2 regions of the Lonsdalea populi genome follow, and region 2 is predicted to be linked to the other one. Evidence: predicted binding sites of a transcription regulator. Region 2 holds the regulator's gene; the other holds the start of a gene.
The links. The regulator LexA, encoded in region 2, represses DNA repair genes until DNA is damaged. The targets are predictions, from matches to a motif close to TNCTGTATGTACATACAGNA.
Positions count from the first base shown of each region.

Region 1 (6,086 bases), 1.2 Mb from region 2:
AAAGGCGTAGCCAGCGTTGCGCCAACCGGCTCTGCTGTTTCAGCCAGCGGGTGAGTTCTTGTTGTCGGGTACTATTCATTAGATGCCGGTTGTCTTATGGGAGTCATGCGAAATAACGCTTGTATAACCGAGGGTTAACATTTGTTCGGGCGTTCGGTCAGATTGGCGTCATGTTACCTTGACGAAGAGGGCATGCAAACGAAAAGCGAAGGAAAATAGTGCTGGGCGATCAATTTTTACAAATCATGAAACAAAAGCCTGAGGGAGCGAAGACTCCCTCAGACGACGATGATCAGCTGTTGCCCAGACCATCCAGATAACGTTCGGCATCTAACGCCGCCATACATCCCGTACCGGCCGAGGTGATGGCCTGACGGTAGATGTGATCCATCACATCACCGGCAGCGAACACACCGGGGATACTGGTTTGAGTCGCGTTACCGTGAATGCCGGATTGAACCTTGATATAGCCGTTTTCCAGCGCGAGCTGGTCGTCGAAAATAGCGGTATTAGGACTGTGGCCAATGGCGATGAAGGCCCCGGCGACGTCGAGGGTTTCCGTAGCTTCGCTGTGGGTATCGCGCAGACGAACGCCGGTGACGCCCATCTCATCGCCCAGCACCTCATCCAAAGTACGGTCAGTGTGCAGCACGATGTTGCCGTTCGCGACTTTCTCGTTCAGGCGGTCGATCAGAATTTTTTCTGAGCGGAAAGAATCGCGGCGGTGAATCAGGTGCACTTCAGAGGCGATGTTGGACAGATACAGAGCTTCTTCTACCGCCGTGTTGCCGCCGCCGACAACGGCGACCTTCTGATTACGATAAAAGAATCCGTCGCAGGTCGCGCAGGCGGAAACGCCTTTGCCTTTGAACGCCTCTTCGGACGGCAGACCCAGATAGCGGGCGGAGGCGCCCGTGGCGATGATCAGGGCGTCGCAGCTGTATTCATCGCTGTCGCCGAACAGACGGAAAGGACGTGTCCGCAGGTCGACGCGGTTGATGTGGTCGAAGACGATTTCCGTATTGAACTTGGCGGCATGGGCGTGCATACGTTCCATTAGTGCCGGGCCGGTCAGATCATCGGCATCGCCCGGCCAGTTTTCCACTTCCGTCGTGGTGGTCAACTGACCGCCTTTTTCCATCCCGGTAATCAGCAGCGGGTTCAGGTTGGCGCGCGCAGCATAGACCGCGGCGGTATATCCGGCGGGGCCGGAGCCCAGAATCAACAGTTTGCGGTGTTTGGCTGTACCCATGAGTTCCTTAACTCCAGTGAAGGGACGATGAAGCGATTGTAAGGAAATTACCGACCTAAAAAAAGCGCAGAAGAATGTTGTTAACTATTTATCCTATAGTTAACAATCATTGAAAAAAGTGATACAGGTCTGGTGCGGGGATGTAATGCGGTAACATACGGTTGCCCTTGAAGCGCTAAAACGCTGCCTGATACCTGTTGGGGATTTGAATCTGGCAGTTTCTTCTGATTTTAATTGTTTTGCTTTGACAATCGGCTGCGCTTTTGCGAAAACATCCTATGAAGAGGAAATTTTTTGTATGTGAATAGTTGAATGCTCGGCCTTTTATCCGTTTTTGCATTGTTTAATTGACAGGCGACAGCATAGCTCATGCACCTGTTTGTCGCACGCGATAGACGGAATAAACAGACGTGACTTTTGATGTACAAAATAGACAGGGGTCTTCTTTAGGGGCAACTCTAGCACATTGATGTGGGCTGGAGAGAGCGATGAGCAGGGAAGAGTGAAGAGAGACAATAATAATGGTAGACACAAAAAAACGTCCGGGAAAAGATCTTGATCGTATCGATCGCAATATCCTGAACGAATTGCAAAAAGATGGTCGTATCTCCAACGTGGAGCTTTCCAAGCGGGTTGGACTATCTCCCACGCCGTGCTTGGAACGCGTTCGACGTCTGGAACGACAGGGTTTTATCAATGGCTATACGGCGTTACTGAATCCGCATTATCTGGATGCTTCGCTTTTGGTCTTCGTCGAAATTACACTAAACCGTGGCGCGCCGGATGTCTTTGAGCAGTTCAATACCGCAGTACAGAAGCTGGAAGAAATTCAGGAGTGTCATCTGGTTTCCGGGGATTTTGACTATCTGCTAAAAACCCGCGTGCCGGACATGTCTGCCTACCGTAAACTGCTGGGGGAAACGCTGCTGCGTCTGCCTGGCGTTAACGACACCCGCACCTATGTGGTGATGGAAGAAGTTAAGCAGAGCAACCGGCTGGTCATCAAGACACGCTGACGGTATGGGTGCAAAGCCCGGTAAATTTAGCTACACTCCTGTGAATTTATACAGCTACAGCGCCGGGACTTTCTCGGCGTTTTGTCATGACTCCTTTACCGAAACCTGGAGAGACGCTTGAGCCAGGAATATACTGAAGATAAAGAAATTACGCTGGAAAAACTCAGCGCTGGGCGACGTTTGATTGAGGCGTTGCTGGTTACTGCTGGGCTGTTCGCCTGTTACCTGGCCGCTGCGTTGCTGAGTTTCAGCCCGTCCGACCCTAGCTGGTCTCAGACTGCCTGGCATGAACCCATTCACAACCTGGGCGGAGGCGTTGGCGCTTGGATGGCCGATACGCTATTTTTCGTTTTTGGCGTACTGGCTTATGCCATTCCCCCCGTGATGATCTCGCTATGCTGGCTGATTTATCGTCAGCGAAACCGTCAGTATGCACTTGACTACTTTACCTTCTCCTTACGCCTGATTGGCGCTCTGGCGCTTATCCTGACGTCGTGCGGTCTAGCCGCCGTCAACGTGGACGACCTTTATTATTTTGCCTCCGGCGGCGTGCTGGGCAGTTTGCTGAGCAGTGCCATGATCCCGCGCTTTAACAGCATCGGTTCCACGTTGATTCTGTTGTGCGTATGGGCTGCGGGTCTGACGTTATTCACCGGCTGGTCTTGGCTGGCGATTGCAGAGAAAATCGGGGCTGCGGCGATGGGCTGCCTGACTTTTTTCTCCAATCGCGGACGGCGTGATGATTATGTCGACGACGAGGACGTAGCGCGCCAGACGGAGCATGAAACCGACACCGCCGCGTCTTCAGCGTTTCGTGGACACGAGGAAGATGAAGACGATGTGTTGCTCGCAGCCCCAGCGGTTCTTACCGCTCAGTCGGCTGCAAATGAAGGACACCCATTTTCGCCGCAACCTGCCGATCCGGTAATAGGGGACGTCGCGAAGAGCATGTCTGCAAGCGCAACGGCGGCCGAAAACGTGACGGCGCCAACCACGCCGATTGACAGCCGGAAGGTCGTTACCGTCCCGATGGATATAAATAAGCCCGCCAGCGAAGTGAAAGAAAGTGAAGTGCCACCGCTGTATTCTTTTGACGTCCCTGAATTTACGGCTGCCGAGCCTTTGAGCGAAAACCCGGTACATCACGCTCCGCCAGTTGACCGAGTTCCCCCTGTGTCGTCGACGCCAGTGACGACGGTCGCAGCAACGGCAGCGGCGACCGTATCACCAAATCAGGCTGCATCTTCGTTGCCGTTTACGCCGGCATTTTCAGCCGAGGATACGAATCCGCAGATCAAGCAGGGTGTCGGCCCTGAATTGCCGCGGCCGAATCCTGTGCGTATCCCGACACGGCGCGAACTGGCTTCGTATGGTATTAAATTGCCGTCCCAGCGGCTTGCGGAGCAGCAGGAGCGAGAAGCTCAGCGTCAAGCGCAGCCGAATGGCGTTGAAGAGGCGGTCGAGCAGACTGAGGCTAACCAAGAGGACGATGCGCTGATGCATCAGTTGGCTCAGGACTTTGCAGAGCAGCAACAGGAACGTTACGGTCACGATACCTTGAATGATGGACCGGATGCGGTCTTCGCCGAGCCGATTGCTCCGTCTTACCTTCAGCCGCCGCATTCCGCTCAACCCTCTCGCTCGACTCAGGTTCCGCCGCTGGACAGCGTTTTCGCTATTTCGCCACTGGCTGATTTGGTTGACGACGCCCCAAGCGAACCGTTATTCACTTTGTCTCCGCAGCAAGAAGCGGCGGCAGCCGTCGAGCATGTCGCATCGCAAACGCCGATGACGCCTTCTGTACAACCTGCGACACCAGCACACGAAGCGCAGGACGACAAAGACGACGACGCTTCGCCGTCCATCATGGATAGCCTGATCCACCCATTCCTGATGCGCAACGACCAGCCGTTACAGAAGCCGACCACGCCATTTCCGTCTTTTGATCTGCTGACTCCACCTTCAGGTAACGATGATCCGGTGGATGATTTCGCGCTGGAACAGACAGCTAGGTTGATTGAGGCGCGTTTGGCGGATTACCGCGTCAAGGCGACGGTGGTGGGATATCACCCTGGACCGGTCATTACTCGCTTCGATCTGGATCTGGCGCCTGGCGTGAAAGCGGCCCGAATTTCTAATCTCGCGAAGGACCTGGCCCGTTCACTGTCCGTGGTGGCCGTGCGTATTGTGGAGGTCATTCCCGGCAAGCCATACGTCGGTCTGGAGTTGCCGAACAAGCGTCGACAAACCGTCTTCCTGCGGGAGGTTTTGGATTGCGACCGTTTCCGCGACAATCCTTCGCCGCTGTCGGTTGTATTAGGCAAGGATATCGCGGGTCAGCCGGTAGTGGCCGATCTGGCTAAAATGCCACACCTGCTGGTCGCAGGGACGACCGGTTCTGGCAAGTCCGTAGGCGTCAACGCCATGATTATCAGTATGTTGTACAAAGCATCCCCGCAAGATGTTCGCTTCATCATGATCGACCCGAAAATGTTGGAGCTGTCTGTTTACGAAGGTATCCCGCATCTGCTGACGGAAGTCGTGACGGACATGAAGGATGCGGCTAACGCGCTGCGTTGGTGCGTTGGCGAAATGGAGCGGCGTTATAAGCTGATGTCGGCGTTGGGCGTGCGTAACCTGAGCGGTTACAACGAACGTGTCGAGCAGGCTGAATCTATGGGACGACCCATTCCCGATCCGTTCTGGAAGCCGGGCGATAGTATGGAAATACAGCCGCCTATGCTGGAAAAACTGCCTTACATCGTGGTGATGGTGGATGAATTCGCCGATCTGATGATGGCGGTAGGTAAAAAGGTCGAAGAGCTCATCGCTCGTCTGGCGCAGAAAGCGCGTGCCGCGGGTATCCATTTGGTTCTGGCGACTCAGCGCCCGTCGGTGGATGTCATCACAGGGCTGATCAAGGCCAACATTCCCACGCGTATCGCCTTTACGGTTTCCAGTAAAATTGACTCCAGAACGATTCTCGATCAGGGCGGGGCGGAATCACTGCTGGGTATGGGCGACATGTTGTATATGGCGCCTAACTCTTCTATCCCTGTGCGTGTGCATGGTGCCTTTGTCCGGGATCAGGAAGTGCATGCCGTCGTTCAAGACTGGAAAGCGCGCGGTCGCCCTGAATACATTGACAGTATCGTCAAGGGGGGCGAAGAGGGCGAAGGCGGTAGTCTGGGTCTGGATGGGGATGAAGAGCTCGACCCGTTGTTCGACCAGGCCGTGGCCTTTGTGGTGGAAAAACGTCGCGCGTCGATTTCCGGCGTACAGCGTCAGTTCCGCATTGGCTACAACCGTGCGGCGCGTCTTGTCGAACAGATGGAGGCGCAAGGTATTGTCAGTTCCCCGGGTCATAACGGTAATCGCGAAGTTCTCGCTCCCCCGCCAATGGAGTAATACATAGGCCGAAACGGGCGTCGTCTGTGTAAAGATGAGTGAAAGCCTGACAATACAGATAAGTACAGCTGTTTCGGTTCACCTCGCTGATCTACAGTTGGGTAATATACTCGGTGGTTGTCAGTGATAGCCGCCTACCTATGCCATCAGGATAGTAAAGGGATCTTCTTATGATAAAAAAATGGTTAATGACCGGTTGTTTGCTGTCGAGTATGGTATCCAGCGCCGTATACGCAGATGCCTCCAGCGATCTGCAAAGTCGCCTGAGCAAAGTAAACAGTTTCCACGCCAGCTTTTCTCAAAAGGTCACTGGCAATGATGGTTCAGCGGTACAGGATGGTGAAGGAGAGCTGTGGGTCCAGCGCCCAAATTTGTTTAACTGGAAAACGACATCGCCTGATGAAAGCGTA
Region 1 covers NZ_CP065534.1:2,097,003-2,103,088, reverse strand. The annotation lists gene cydD (heme ABC transporter permease/ATP-binding protein CydD) at 1-79, opposite strand, end outside; gene trxB (thioredoxin-disulfide reductase) at 293-1,252, opposite strand; gene lrp (leucine-responsive transcriptional regulator Lrp) at 1,774-2,268, shown strand; gene I6N93_RS09205 (DNA translocase FtsK 4TM domain-containing protein) at 2,386-5,676, shown strand; gene lolA (outer membrane lipoprotein chaperone LolA) at 5,847-6,086, shown strand, end outside.
Region 1: I6N93_RS09205 (DNA translocase FtsK 4TM domain-containing protein) is a predicted target of LexA. The motif match lies at 2,305-2,324, and genes of this name have one in related genera.

Region 2 (6,086 bases):
AATTGCTTCAAGGCTTTTCGCAATAACAACTACGTAGGGATGGCGTTGTTCATCGGGTTAGTGCTGAGTCTCTAGAAAAAAAGGCCTGTGGCAGGCTTGCCGCAGGCACATGTCGTGTTACTCCACTTCTTTATTATTCTGCTGCATCATTGGCAACGGCGGGGCTTTCAATCGTCAATCTGACTTCCGGCGTAATCACGTCGCTCAAAATCGCATAAATCGACTGTACCTTCTCCAGCACCGCATCGCCGCTATCGCTGATGTAGCCTTCGCTACGCAGCGTATTGACCAGCGTAGAGAAGACGGCCTTATCAAAGAACTCCGGCGCGTTGATGCCATGCAGGAGGGACAGGCGCTGCGCCATCGCGCGGCTCTCTTTCTCCAGCGTGCCGCGATTGATCGTCGGGTTGCCCTTAAGCAGCAGGAAAGTGATGGCGTACCGCTGCAGCGTTTCGATAACGCCGGCGGCCAGCAGTTGCAACGGGCGGCTACGTTCGCTATTCGGCGTCAGGTTTTCGCCCTCTATCACGATCAACCGCTGATTCGCCAGCTCGGAGGTCAACGCCAGCAGCACACCGGCCAGTTGCGCCGTTTCGTAATGTAGGAACAATTCCGCTTTCAGCAACGGATAGATCAACGTCACCTGGTGCAATAGCTCGGCCTGCTTAATGTGCCGATGGTGCACGATGATGCTGGCGACCAGAGACGGCAGGATCAACAGATGTTGGATATTGTTGCGGTAATAGGTCATCAGCACGGCCTGATCGCTCGGGAGGCTGATGATGGTGCCCTGTTTATCGTTTTCAACCGTGAACTTGTCCATCTTCAATGCATGATCGACCAGTTCGGCAGGCGTTTTGTCCGGCGTCGTCGTGTTTTCGGTATAGGGCACGTTGCGCATCAGCTGCAGATAGCATTCGAGCTGTTCTTCCAACTGTGTCCGAGTCATCGCACGTTGCGGCGACACCAGAAGTGCGGTTGAGCACAGGTTCATGGCATTGGCCGCCGCAGCGTTGTTGATGCGAACCATGATGTCGGAGGCGATGTCCTGCACGGTCGGCGTCAGCCAGGCGGGGCGCAGCGCTTCAATTGGATCGATGTCGTCGCGCCACCGCGGGACCTTGTTGTTGAGATAGGTCATCAACGGCAGCGGTTCGCCAAAATTGACGTAACCCTGGCCTAAATTACGTAGCTTGCGGAGCCCGCGAATCATCTGGAGAAAACCTTCTTTTTCCTTGGTGGCGCCGCGCAGTTCTTTGGAGTAAGTGCCGACTTCCATAACATGCTCATACCCGATGTAAATCGGCACCAGCGTGATAGGCCGCGTGCCGCCGCGCAGCATGGCCTGAAGCGTCATCGCCAGCGTACCGGTTTTCGGATCGAGCAGGCGGCCGGTGCGCGAGCGCCCGCCTTCCACGAAGTACTCCACCGAATAGCCGCGAGTAAACAGTTCGCCGAGATACTCGCGGAACAGGGTGGAATAGAGCTTGCTGCCTTTGAAGGTTCGGCGGATGAAAAACGCGCCCAGGCGGCGGAAGATAGGACCCGCCGGCCAGAAGTTGAGGTTGATGCCCGCAGCAATGTGCGGCGGCACCAGCCCCTGGTGGTACAGCACGTAAGAAAGCAGCAGATAGTCCATGTGGCTGCGGTGGCAGGGAACATAAACGATTTCATGTCCGTCCTGAGCCAACTGCCGTATTCGCTCGGCGTTGTGGACATTAATCCCCTGGTATAGCCGGTTCCAGGTCCAGCCTAGCACGCGGTCAGTGAGACGCACCGCTTCATAAGAGAAGTTAGCAGCGATCTCTTCCAGCATCGTAATGGCGTTCTGCTGGGCTTTTTCTCGAGAGATTTTCTTCGATCGTGCTTCATCATCCACCGCTTTGGCGATGGCTTTCGATGACAGCAGTTTTTTGAACAGCTCCTGCCTGACCGGTAGACGCGGACCGACGGTGGCCAGACGCAGACGAGCGAAGTGCATCCGCGCCACACGCGCCAGCTTATGGGCGATGGTGGTGTCCGTGCCGTGCTCCGTCGCCATGTAGCGCAGCGAGACCGGCGTTGAGAAGCGCACGAAACTGTCGCGTCCCAGCCACAGAACTGCGAAAAACTTTTCGATGCCGTTCAGCAGACGTAGCTGAGGCGCTTCCTGCTGATGGCCTTCTCGACCCGGCGAACGGCCAAACATGACTGAAACCGGCACCATCTGGACATCCAGCGACGGATTGTCTCGATGCAGATCCAGATAGTCGTGGAAAAGCTTGATGGATTTCTCTTTGGGCACGTAGTAGCGAAATACGCGCGGGCCACTATTGACGAACACATAGCTTGGCAGTGCTTGACCGTCGACAATCAAGGGTTCAAGCGGATCCTGCAGCCCCAGCGCAAGGCACTTTTCACGCAGCGTCAGTAAGTCCGCTTTGGAGTTGTAGGGCAGAACGTAGAAAATAGGACGTGTAGGATCGATGTCCAGCTCAGCGATCGGATCCAGAGGAATGATTTTGCTCTTTACCAAAAGTTTCAGAGGGAAATTCAATAACTTATAGTAGATTTTACGCCAACCTGACATAACAACTGAGAACCTCTTATTAGCAATGCGCCGCAAGGATAACAGAAACCTTATCGGATATCTGTGGTCATGAGACAATGGGGTGACGCGAAAATTGCGTTTGAAACTAAATAAAAAAGGAGTAAGCAAGGATCATGAATAAGGCGACCGGGATTACCCGCCTTGTCAAGGCAACAGGCTATTCGTTGCAAGGACTTAAACAGGCATGGAGGCATGAAGCGGCCTTTCGTCAGGAAACCATTCTTACTCTGGCAGGCATTATTATTGCCTGCTGGCTGCCAGTTTCAATATTAGAACGGTTATTGTTGATTGGCGCGGTCGTGCTGATTGTGATCGTCGAGTTGCTGAATAGCGCTATCGAAGCCGTGGTTGACAGAATTGGTAAGGAATATCATGAGCTTGCAGGGAGAGCGAAAGATTTGGGGTCGGCGGCGGTGCTGGTTGCTTGCCTATTGGCGGCCGTAGTCTGGGGTGCCTTGCTGTGGGGGCATTTCGCGTGATAGCTCTCGTGAATGACGCCAAAAAACAAGGTACAACGCGATTTCTCAGTTCCCTTGGGCAGTTTCCCTGTATATACTCACAGCGAAACTGTATAAACAACCAGGGGGCGGAATGAAAGCTTTAACGACCAGACAACAGCAGGTTTATGATCTTATTCGCGATCATATCTCACAAACCGGTATGCCACCCACCCGAGCAGAAATCGCTAAACAACTGGGATTCCGCTCTCCCAATGCCGCTGAAGAACACTTGAAAGCTCTTTCTCGTAAAGGTGTGATTGAGATTGTCACCGGCGCGTCCCGCGGTATCCGTCTGTTAATGGAAGAAGAGTCGCTCGGCCTGCCTCTGATTGGTCGCGTGGCTGCAGGGGAACCGCTGCTGGCGGAACAGCATATCGAATGTCATTATCAGGTCGATCCGGCCATGTTTAAGCCAAACGCCGATTTTCTGCTGCGTGTGAGTGGTATGTCGATGAAAGATATCGGTATTCTGGATGGCGATCTACTGGCTGTGCATAAAACGCAGGATGTTCACAACGGTCAGGTGGTTGTGGCGCGCATTGAAGATGAAGTTACGGTAAAACGATTGAAGCAGCAGGGTAATAAAGTGCAGCTGTTGGCTGAAAACAAAGAGTTTGCACCTATCGTCGTCGATTTGAGCAAGGAAAACTTTTCCATTGAAGGGTTGGCCGTCGGCGTCATTCGCAACAGCGATTGGAGTTGATCGACCTGGTTTGCTGAACGCCCCGTTTATACCTCTTCCGTTGCGTTTGGTCTTTCTCGCCGAACGTAACGGTTGAAATGAAAACCGAACCAAAGGTTCCCCGCAAGCCTGAACCTCAATCCCTTCTCAAATTTACTATCTTCCTCAGATTCCATTCTCAGTACCACCGTTCGGCGCGATGACGCCGTACCTGCACTTTTTGCTGCTCAGCGCTTTTTGAGGACGATACTGTGGTCGTGGTTGCAGCTGTCGCGGTGATCACAGGCTTCAATTTTCCTGCATTCAACGCACAGGCCGTGCGCTTCAACTACACTGTGGCGCAGGGAGAATCCCGTCTGGAGCGCAATTTGTTGCAGTATTTCTTCAACGCCTTCAGTAGGGCTCTCCGTGACTTGGCGGCAGCGGTCGCAAATAAATAGTGCCGAGGTATGGCTGTGTTCTTCGAAATGGTGGCACAGCACGTAGCTGTTGGTGGATTCCACGCGGTGAATGAATCCTTGTTCAAGCAGGAAATCCAACGCACGGTAAACGGTGGGGGGCTTAGCCTGAGGTTCAGCGACGCGCAGTAGATCCAACAGGTCATATGCGCTGATAGCGCCTGGCTGTTGGACCATCAGCCGTAGCACTTCCTGACGCTGCGGCGTAAGTCGAACGTTGCGCTGCTGACACAGTCGCTCAGCATGGGCAAGAAGTTTGGCCGGATCGGTTGAATCCATCGCTATAACTCTGAAGAAAGTGGTGAGGATGATAATTTATCTTACCATGACTCCGTAGAAACGCCGAGTCAGGAGGGGAGCGCGTTACGCCACCAAATCGATCAACAGCGCCCGCATCGGCGTTTTTGCCTGCAGGGTAATGGCCGTCTCCTGCTGAATAAAGGCGCCGTCGCCGCAATGTAACGTTTTGCCCTCATCGGCTTTGCTACGGATGCCAAGTTCACCGTGGATGGACTGAATGTAGGCGCGATTACCCTTCAAGGGATGCGTCAACGATTCTCCGGAGGACAGATCCAGATGGTAAACCCAGACCTGTTGTCTTAGATGCAGGCTGCCGTTTTCGTCGTCCGGAGAAGCCAGCAATTGAGCGCGCTCGCCGTTCAGCGTCATACGTTGCAGCGCGCGATTTTCGCGTGTCGGGCAGGCATCCAGCCATAGCTGAATACGGGTCAGCGGCGTGTCTTTGGCAATATTCTGCTCGCTGTAGCTGAGGTTGGGCTGAGTCGCCAACAACATGACGTCGCCAGCTTTGGCTTGCGTGTGGTTGCCATTGCTGTCTCGATATTCGGCTTCGCCTTGCAGAAGAAGGTTAAGGATATCGACACGCGGATAGGTCCGCGCCTGGAAGGCGGTCTTGGGGGCCAGGACTTCCTGATTCAACACGCGCAGCGAACCGAATCCCAGCAGGTCAGGGTCAAAATAATGACCGAAAGAGAACGTGTATCGCGCCTGCAGCCACCCGTAGTCAGCCTTGCCGCATTGTTCTGCTGCTCTGCTAATGATCATGGTGTCCGGTCCTCGTAAGTATTCGACCCTGCGAGGGTAATAGGCTGGACGGTAGATTGTAAGCTAGTTAATCTGGTGGGGACGTTCAAAAATCCTGAATGAGAATATCTATGTCGAAAGATCGAGCGTTAACATTGGAAGCGTTAAGGGTGATGGATGCTATCGAGCGTCGGGGGAGCTTTGCGGCGGCGGCGGATGAGCTGGGCAGAGTGCCTTCGGCGCTGAGCTATACCATGCAAAAGTTAGAGGATGAACTGGACGTGGTATTGTTCGACCGCTCGGGTCATCGCACTAAATTTACTAATGTGGGAAGAATGCTGCTGGAGCGTGGGCGAGTCCTGCTGGAAGCGGCCGATAAGCTGACGACGGATGCCGAAGCGCTCGCCCGCGGCTGGGAAACCCATGTCACCATTGTCGTGGAAGCATTGGTGCCGACGGAACGCCTTTTTCCGCTGCTGGATAAGTTGGCGCAAAAGGCCAACACGCAGGTTTCTATTCTGACCGAGGTGCTGGCAGGCGCCTGGGAGCGACTGGAACAAGACCGCGCCGACATCGTTATCTCTCCGGATGTTCACTTCCGTGCGACGTCGGAGGTCAATACGCGCAAGCTCTATTCGGTGAAATGTGTCTATGTCGCCAGCCCGGATCATCCCATTCATAACGAGCCTGAACCGTTGTCCGAAGTCACCCGAGTCAAATATCGGGGGGTCGCCATTGCGGATACTGCGCGCGATCGCCCCGTGCTGACCGTGCAGCTGTTGGATAAACAGCCTCGCCTGACGGTGAGTACG
Region 2 covers NZ_CP065534.1:3,283,359-3,289,444, reverse strand. The annotation lists gene ubiA (4-hydroxybenzoate octaprenyltransferase) at 1-75, shown strand, start outside; gene plsB (glycerol-3-phosphate 1-O-acyltransferase PlsB) at 134-2,569, opposite strand; gene I6N93_RS14530 (diacylglycerol kinase) at 2,701-3,069, shown strand; gene lexA (transcriptional repressor LexA) at 3,182-3,793, shown strand; gene zur (zinc uptake transcriptional repressor Zur) at 4,000-4,509, opposite strand; gene I6N93_RS14515 (pirin family protein) at 4,594-5,295, opposite strand; gene I6N93_RS14510 (LysR family transcriptional regulator) at 5,406-6,086, shown strand, end outside.